One region of the Priestia sp. YIM B13489 genome, then DNA from elsewhere that is predicted to be linked to it. Evidence: riboswitches for the same ligand, from Rfam matches in the RefSeq annotation. Region 1 holds a riboswitch; each other region holds the start of a gene.
The links. Region 1 has a riboswitch for lysine ahead of lysA (diaminopimelate decarboxylase). Riboswitches for the same ligand answer to the same signal wherever they lie in the genome.

Region 1 (2,207 bases):
AGAATACTATCCTACTTTGCTGTTTTGGGTCACAGGGAATTTGCTTTATGAAGTGCTGCTGTTTCATCACCGCGTATGGGTATTTCACCCTGTAGGTATTGATCACCTTTTTCTACCCGATCACCTAATGGTTTCCCTTGGAATAACTTTAATTATTTATCCGTTTGTTATACCGGTTTTTTTAGGAAGGCTGCCGCTGCATGTAAGCGGCAGGCTGTGGTGGATTCTTTTGTGGGCGCTTTTATTTACTGTGATTGAGTTCATTGCTTATGTTAATCACAGTATCACTCATCATTATGGATGGTCGCTGCTGTGTTCTTTTCTCTTCAACATTGCCACGTTCTCACTTTTAGTCATTCATCAGAAGACAGCACTGGTCGCTTGGATTCTATCTGGAAGCTTCATAGCTTTCTTATTTATTTTTTTTGATATTCCTATGCCTTAACTTTTCATTGACTAGACGGAGGAAAAGGAAATATAATAGGAATTACATTTAAATATAATTTTCCTCTCTGAGAATAGAGGTGCATGAAATCAAGAGTCACTTATTGGAGACTAATGGAGTCTGTGAAGATAAGTAAAAGGGATTTCGTGCCGAAGTATATAAACATCCATTGTGTTCATATACTGGTTCAGTATTGAATAAATGCTGAGCTGTCACAAACCATTTGGTTTGTGGAGAGCTATTGAAGAGATGTTGATGCCTAGAATGTAATAATACTTTATTATTATGAAACCAAGACGCGTGAACATCACTTCACGGGTCTTTTTTGTGTTTTTCTACTGACCATCAAAGTTCAAAGTTATAGTTGAATGATTTAAATGGAGGGATACGGATTATGTACTTACATGGAACGAGTAAAATTAACAGCAGCAATCATTTAGAAATTGGGCAGTGCGATACGGTCGAACTGAAAAAACAATACGGCACTCCCCTATACATCTACGATCAAGAATTAATTGAAACGAAATGCAAGGCCTTCCATTCAGCCTTTCGAAGAAGCGGATTTTCATATCAAATCGCCTATGCAGGGAAAGCATTTCTTTGTATGGAAATGGCTAGCCTTTTAACGAAGCTTGATATGTCACTAGATGTGGTCTCAGGAGGCGAATTATTTACAGCGCTTGAAGCTGGATATCCAGCTGAACGCATTCATTTTCACGGCAATAATAAAACGATTGAAGAAATGGAAATGGCTCTTGATGCGAATATTGGCTGTTTTGTTGTTGATAACTTTACCGAACTTGAAGTTTTGCATGCCTTAGCAGCTGAGCGCAAACAGAAAGCATCTATTCTTCTGCGTGTTACTCCAGGAATTGAAGCCCATACACATGAATATATTATGACCGGACAGGAAGACTCCAAGTTTGGATTTGGTCTTTCCAATGACCAAGCCATGAAAGCGGTAAGTTCTGCGTTAGAAAAGCCTTACTACGATCTTTTAGGCATTCATTGTCATATTGGTTCGCAAATTTTTGAAGTAGATGGTTTTTCTCGCGCCATTGATATTTTAACTGATTTCTTAGTCAGCATTCGTGATAAAATGGAATTTGAAGTAAAAGTTTTAAACGTAGGTGGTGGTTTTGGTATTCGTTATACCGAAAGCGACTCTCCTCTTCCAGTTGAGTATTATGTAGATGCACTGACAGAAAAGCTAAGCCGCACGTTAACTGAACAGAATTATACCCTTCCAGAAGTCTGGATTGAGCCTGGAAGAAGCATCGTAGGAGAAGCAGGTACAACGCTTTATACAATTGGATCAACGAAGGAGATTCCAGGTGTACGAAAATACGTAGGAATTGACGGCGGTATGACTGATAATATCCGTCCTGCTCTTTACGATGCAAAACATGAAGCTGTCTTGGCTAATAGAGTGACGGATAAAAAAGATGAAACAGTATCAATTGCGGGTAAATGCTGTGAATCAGGAGATATGCTTATTTGGGATATTGATTTACCGCGCGTTAATCAAGGAGATTTATTAGCAGTGTCCTCTACAGGTGCCTACAACTATTCAATGGCTAGCAATTACAACCGTATTCCGCGCCCTGCTGTTGTATTTGTAAAAAATGGAGAAGCTCGTCTTGCTGTAGAGCGAGAAACATACGAAGATTTGGTGCGTAAAGATGTAAAGCCAGTCGTTACTACGTATGCAATGAGCAAATAATAGCTGTTCTTGCGTAGTAAAGAAGCTATTGTTGTTTGG
Region 2 (2,207 bases), 2.7 Mb from region 1:
ATTGTTAGCTAAATTTGTTTTAATAGATTGCGAAAAAATACCTCCAAAACCTATAAAAGCAAAAGCCACAATATATTCAATAAACGTTTGTAGCGCTGTTAAAATATAAGCCGTTCCTGTTGCCAACTGCAACAGCCCCCATAATAGACCAGATAGAGCCCCGCCTTTTACTCCCCAGCGAAAGCACATAATAAAAATGGGCACCATGGAGAACGAAATACTCACAGCCGTTGCAATCTTAATGGAAGGCAAAAGATCAAGTAGAAGTGCTAATGCTGCAAAAATAGCTATTTCAATTTTAGCCTGTAAAGGTAATGCTTTATTCACGTTTCTCACTCCTGTTTTTGAATCATTCATATCAAACGGTTTACACAGGAGTAAGCAAATATATGCTACTATTCCCACATTCCTACGCTAGCGTTAACTAACAGGTTCGAAGGGTCTGAACAATTTGTTCACTCTCAGCACGGCGGCTCCCCCTGTGGTACGTTCGGATATTTATGTAGTATTATGACAACATTCATTATACCATATGTAGCAAAATAGATTCGAGAGATTTCAAAGATGTTTCTATTTTCTGAATCTATTTTTTATAATGACAATCGTTTTAGTATTTGGTATACTTCTTTTATGTCAAATGAATATAAAAAACCCTCATCCTAATCGATGAGGTAGAGGTCGCAGTTTTTAATAGTAAAGCAACGGAAATGCAGAGAACATTGAGGATGTTGCTTGAAAGGAAAAATTGCCGAAGTTTAGATCACTTCTCGGTTGATTTAAGCTGGGGCTGTCTCCGAACAGGAACAGAACTGTCACATCATGCGAGTGATGTGAAGAGCTATCTTCACGGAAGGTTGACGCGGTTTTCAGATTTAAAAGCGCGCACATATACTGCGGGCTTTTTTTATGTTATCCCGTCTCTTTCCGTACATTCGAAAGGAGTATTTATCTATGCAAGAGCAGCAAGAATTAAAACGTGGGTTGAAATCTCGCCACTTAACGATGATTTCATTAGGAGGAGCCATCGGAACCGGCTTATTCCTAGCAAGTGGTGGAGCAATTCACACAGCAGGACCTGGGGGAGCGCTTTTAGCTTACGCTATCATTGGTGTCATGGTTTACTTTTTGATGACCAGCCTAGCGGAGCTCGCAGCTTATATGCCTGAAGCCGGTTCATTTAGTACGTATGCGTCTCGGTTTGTAGATCCATCCTTTGGTTTCGCTCTCGGCTGGAACTATTGGTATAACTGGGCTATTACGATTGCAGCTGAATTATCTGCTGGAGCCCTTATTATGAAATTTTGGTTCCCAAACTCTTCTTCTATTTTATGGAGTGCCCTGTTTTTATTAATTATGTTTGGGCTTAACTACCTTTCTGTAAGAGGATTTGGTGAATCTGAATTTTGGTTTTCGTTAATTAAAGTAGTAACGGTTATCATCTTTTTAGTTATTGGCATTATGATGATTTTTGGTATCTTTAACAATGAAGCACCAGGGTTTAAAAACTTCACGCTTGGTGATGGACCCATTCACGGTGGATTCTTTACTGTCTTAGGTATTTTTATGGCTGCTGGTTTTTCATTTCAAGGAACAGAGTTGCTTGGAGTCGCAGCTGGAGAAAGTGAAGATCCGGAAAAAACGGTTCCTCGCGCAGTTAAACAAGTCTTCTGGCGCATCTTGTTATTTTATATTTTAGCTATTTTTGTTATCGGGATGCTTATTCCATACACAGCCGATTCATTAGCAAGTGATGATGTGCGAGTAAGTCCATTTACTTTAATATTCGAACGAGCAGGTCTGGCGTTTGCAGCATCAGCTATCAATGCCGTTATTTTAACAGCCGTTTTATCTGCTGGTAACTCAGGTATGTATGCTTCTACGCGTATGCTGTGGAACTTAGCGAAAGATGGAAAAGCACCAAGGTTCTTAGCAAAAGTGAATAAACGAGGCGTTCCAGTGAATGCTTTAATCGCAACGGCACTTGTCGGTACACTTGCATTTGGTGCTTCATTTTTTGGAGACGGTGCGGTATACACGTGGTTACTTAACGCTTCTGGTATGTCTGGTTTTATTGCTTGGTTAGGAATTGCCATCAGCCACTATCGTTTTAGAAGAGCATTTGTTGCCCAAGGTCATGATTTGAGTGAACTTCCATATCATGCAAAACTTTTCCCGTTTGGTCCTATCTTTGCCTTTATTTTATGTGC
Region 3 (2,207 bases), 210 kb from region 1:
AATAAGAGATATAGTCTAAATTTGATGCTATCTTATGAAAAAATTTATTGTTCATAAATAACCAAAAGGGGATTGGAGATATGAACTATAAACAAAGGGATTATTATATTAGCGCAAAAGAAAATGAATATTATAAAGTACTAAATGTAGTCGATTATATGTTAGAGGAAGCAAAAAGCAACAATAAATATCCTATATGGGGTGAAAAGCTAAGAACTGAGTTAAAAGAAAGTGCTGGCAACAATCTTACTCCATGGCATTTTAATACAATAATATCCGTACTTTTAGATTACGTACCTGATGAAGTAAAGAATAAACCTAATGCTAAGTCACTCTAAGCGGGTGGCTTTTTATGATGTGCATAATATGTAAGTTAAAACATGTGGTGAATAGCAAAAAGAAAGGTGAAATAGTAATATGAGTGATACTGAGATTGTGGGTTTGAGTCAATAACCCGGAGTCATTCTCTCAAAAATAAGTGTAAGGACTTAATTACAAGGTTTCCATAAAATTATACTTAAATGATTCTTGCGTGAAAGGAAATTTACTGTTATATTAAATTCAATTAAATATTTTCTTATTTCAATATTTTTTGAAGTGAGGATAGAGGCGCAAAGATCATAAGTATACAATTTGAGGAGAATGAGATCCAATGACAATTGTGGAAAGGGGTATTTGCCGAAGCCGAAAGAATCTCATGTTCTTGAAGCTGGTTCTGCTGTTGAATAAATACAGAACTGTCATATGGGAAACTGTATGGAGGGCTATCTTACGCACGGAAACTATTTTTGATAAATATTGTTTCTACTGCAGCAACGAATCCCTCGTTGCTGCTTTTTTGCGTTTCTTATGAATGGCCCTAGCCCCTCTAATTTTTAAAAATTTATAAAGGGTGTGTAGTTATGAATTTTGGCCAAGTATTAACAGCAATGGTTACCCCGTTTGATCAGAATGGCGAAATTGATTTTAACGCGACGAAAATGTTAGTTGAGCATTTAATTACAAATGGCACAGATAGCTTAGTTGTAGCTGGTACAACTGGAGAGTCTCCAACATTAACCACAGAAGAAAAAATTAAATTATTCCAATGTGTGGTAGAAGCTGCTGGGGGAAGAGTCCACGTCATCGCTGGAACTGGCTCAAACAACACGCAAGCTTCGATTAGCTTAACGAAACTTGCAGAGGAAACAGGAGTCGATGGTATTATGCTCGTTGCTCCATACTATAATAAGCCGTCTCAAGAAGGCTTGTACCAGCACTTTAAAACGATTGCCCAGTCAACCTCTTTACCAGTTATGCTTTACAATATCCCAGGGCGAAGCGTAGTTAACATTTCTGTTGAAACAATTGTTCGTCTATCAGAGATTCCTAATGTTGTATCAATTAAGGAAGCAAGTGGCAACTTGGATGCCATGGCAGAGATTATTAGCAAAACACCTAGCGACTTTACACTATACAGCGGCGATGATGGGTTAACAATACCAGTATTAGCAATTGGCGGGGCAGGAGTTATTTCAGTTGCTTCCCATATCATTGGCAATGATATGCAAGAAATGATTAATGCCTTCAAAAATGGCGATGTCCAAAAAGCTGCTGCTACACATCGCAATCTGCTTCCAATTATGAGAGCATTATTTATTGCGCCAAGTCCTTCACCAGTAAAAGCTGCATTAAATCTAAATGGAATACAAGTTGGCGGTGTTCGTTTGCCAATGGTTCCTTTAAGCAATAAAGAGCAAAGTGCGCTAGAAGAAGTTCTGCAAACTAGCGGCATTAACGTTACCTGTTGAAATAAATAAAAACAGATTAGAAGAGAGAGCATAGCTAAAACGACCGATTCAATCGATGCATTAAGGCAAGATTGGTGCACAAAGCTCAAGATGGATGAATCATCCTTTAGCTAACTCCTAAAAATAGAAAAACTCCCTTAACGCATTGGGGGAGTTTTTCTGTTTTTTCTATGTATGTATACTATATACATCTTCAGTTGCCATACAGAGGGAGACCTATTTCACTATATGTTCGTTCTTCTGTCGGTATTGGTGCAAAAACTTATATCTTAGTCAACACGATTCCGCATAAAGTAAGAATAATTCCTATTAATTGATATTTTTTAAGTCTTTCTTTAAAGATAATTAAGCTCCCAATTAAAACAACAATACAATTTAAACTAATGATTGGATAAACCACGCTGGATGGACCTTCCT
Region 4 (2,207 bases), 920 kb from region 1:
TGATAAAGGCTGGATGTGTGTTCAAGTTTTCTTTATTCGCCAAGGGAAGTTAATTGAGCGAGAAGTTTCTATGTTTCCTTTTTATAAAGAGCCAGAAGAAGATTTCTTAACTTTTATCGGTCAGTTTTATGCCAAAAATATTAAGCCAAAAGAAGTAATGGTTCCAGCAACGATTGATGCAGAGTTGGCTGAGAAATTAGTAGAAGCAGAGGTTCAGCATCCAAAGCGAGGCAAAAAGAAAGAATTAGTAGAACTTGCGTGTAAAAATGCAAAAATTGCGCTCGGTGAAAGATTCTATTTAATTGAACGAGATGAAGAGCGCACGGTTGGCGCAGTTGAACGGTTAGGAGAAGAGCTTGGAATTGCCGCTCCTTATCGGATTGAAGCATTTGATAATTCAAATATTCAAGGGACAGATCCCGTTTCTGCGATGATTGTTTTTGTTGATGGGAAACCGGAAAAGAAAGAATATCGCAAATATAAAATTAAGACCGTAAAGGGACCAGATGATTACAGTTCCATGAGAGAAGTCGTTCGCAGACGGTATTCCAGAGCGTTAAAAGAGGGTCTTCCGCTTCCAGATTTAATTGTTGTAGATGGAGGCAAAGGGCATTTAGCTGCAGTACAGGACGTTCTCGAAAATGAATTGGGACTTTTAGTGCCTACAGCAGGTCTTGTCAAAGATGATAAGCACAGAACCTCCAACCTGATGATTGGTGAGCCTCCTCAAATCATACCGCTCGAACGCAATAGTCAAGAATTTTATTTGCTTCAGCGAATTCAAGATGAAGTTCACCGCTTTGCGATTACCTTCCACCGTCAAGTGCGCTCTAAGTCCGCTTTTCAGTCTGTTCTGGACGATATTCCGGGAGTGGGCGAAAAGCGTAAAAAAGCTTTGTTAAAGTATTTTGGTTCGGTGAAAAAATTGAAAGAAGCAACGGTTGATGATATTCGAAATTCAGGTGTTCCTCAAAACATCGCTGAAAAAATTTATGAAACATTGCAAAAATAGTCTTGAAATAATAGAAAATATTTGATAAGCTATTAACTAATTTCATACGACACTTCATCAAATGAAGTGAAGATAGAGGTGCAAATTTAATCAGTACGTATCAGGAAGGGTATGAGCTCTTATGAATGATGCGGAAAGGGAAATTTGCCGAAGTGAACATTACCTCATAGTAATGATTGCTGGTTCTGCGTTGAATAAACGTAGGATTGTCAAGATGTAGATTCTTGGAGAGCTATCTCACGGCAGTGGACGGTTATGTTTTATAATTTTCGTTCGTTAAGCAATGAGAGCTCATCTCATTGCTTTTTTTATTGTCTGAGTAAAAAAATTTAGCTTCTCATCATCCTGCATATGCAAATTTATTGAAAAGGAATGAACAAAATTATGGCATTAATCGTTCAAAAATTTGGTGGAACATCTGTTGGTTCTGTTGAACGTATCCAACATGTAGCAAACCGTGTTATTCAAGAAGCAGAGCGCGGTAACCAAGTAGTTGTTGTTGTATCGGCAATGGGCAAAACTACAGATGCACTGGTGAAATTAGCAAGTGATATTACGGACAGTCCAAGCAAACGCGAAATGGATATGCTTCTTACAACTGGAGAACAAGTAACGATTTCCCTGTTAACAATGGCCCTTCAATATAAAGGGTATGAAGCAACTTCGCTAACAGGTTGGCAAGCTGGTATCCAGACGGAAGCAGTTCACAGCAATGCACGAATCCAGCACATTGACACGACTCGTATTCAAAGCCAATTAGATAGAGGCCGAATCGTAGTAGTAGCTGGATTCCAAGGCTGTTCAGGAGATGGTAGCATTACAACATTAGGTCGAGGCGGCTCTGACACGACGGCAGTAGCTCTTGCCGCAGCATTAAAAGCTGCAAAATGTGATATTTATACAGATGTAACAGGAGTGTTTACGACAGATCCGCGCTATGTAGAAGATGCTCGTAAGCTTCACTCTATTTCATATGACGAAATGTTAGAATTAGCTAATTTGGGAGCAGGGGTGCTGCATCCGCGCGCTGTTGAGTTTGCAAAAAATTATCAGGTACCGCTAGAAGTGCGTTCAAGCTTAGAAAACGAGAATGGAACGATTGTTGAGGAGGAAGTTTCAATGGAACAAAACTTAGTCGTAAGAGGAATTGCGTTTGAAGATAATATTTCACGAGTGACAATTGAAGGGTTAAACA

Region 2: linked by a shared signal. The riboswitch ahead of ACFX4W_RS26150 (amino acid permease) and the one ahead of lysA (diaminopimelate decarboxylase) in region 1 are both predicted to bind lysine.
Region 3: linked by a shared signal. The riboswitch ahead of dapA (4-hydroxy-tetrahydrodipicolinate synthase) and the one ahead of lysA (diaminopimelate decarboxylase) in region 1 are both predicted to bind lysine.
Region 4: linked by a shared signal. The riboswitch ahead of ACFX4W_RS07815 (aspartate kinase) and the one ahead of lysA (diaminopimelate decarboxylase) in region 1 are both predicted to bind lysine.

The regions. Positions count from the first base shown of each region.
Region 1 covers NZ_JBHZOQ010000053.1:1,272,772-1,274,978, reverse strand. Annotated here, with positions in the region: gene ACFX4W_RS12385 (CBO0543 family protein) at 1-445, shown strand, start outside; lysine riboswitch at 512-694, shown strand; gene lysA (diaminopimelate decarboxylase) at 840-2,168, shown strand.
Region 2 covers NZ_JBHZOQ010000053.1:3,933,471-3,935,677, forward strand. Annotated here, with positions in the region: gene thiT (energy-coupled thiamine transporter ThiT) at 1-357, opposite strand, end outside; TPP riboswitch at 390-490, opposite strand; lysine riboswitch at 665-849, shown strand; gene ACFX4W_RS26150 (amino acid permease) at 952-2,207, shown strand, end outside.
Region 3 covers NZ_JBHZOQ010000053.1:1,484,763-1,486,969, forward strand. Annotated here, with positions in the region: gene ACFX4W_RS13405 (hypothetical protein) at 1-19, shown strand, start outside; gene ACFX4W_RS13410 (hypothetical protein) at 81-338, shown strand; lysine riboswitch at 597-775, shown strand; gene dapA (4-hydroxy-tetrahydrodipicolinate synthase) at 903-1,790, shown strand; gene ACFX4W_RS13420 (DMT family transporter) at 2,053-2,207, opposite strand, start outside.
Region 4 covers NZ_JBHZOQ010000053.1:357,230-359,436, reverse strand. Annotated here, with positions in the region: gene uvrC (excinuclease ABC subunit UvrC) at 1-1,012, shown strand, start outside; lysine riboswitch at 1,078-1,255, shown strand; gene ACFX4W_RS07815 (aspartate kinase) at 1,397-2,207, shown strand, end outside.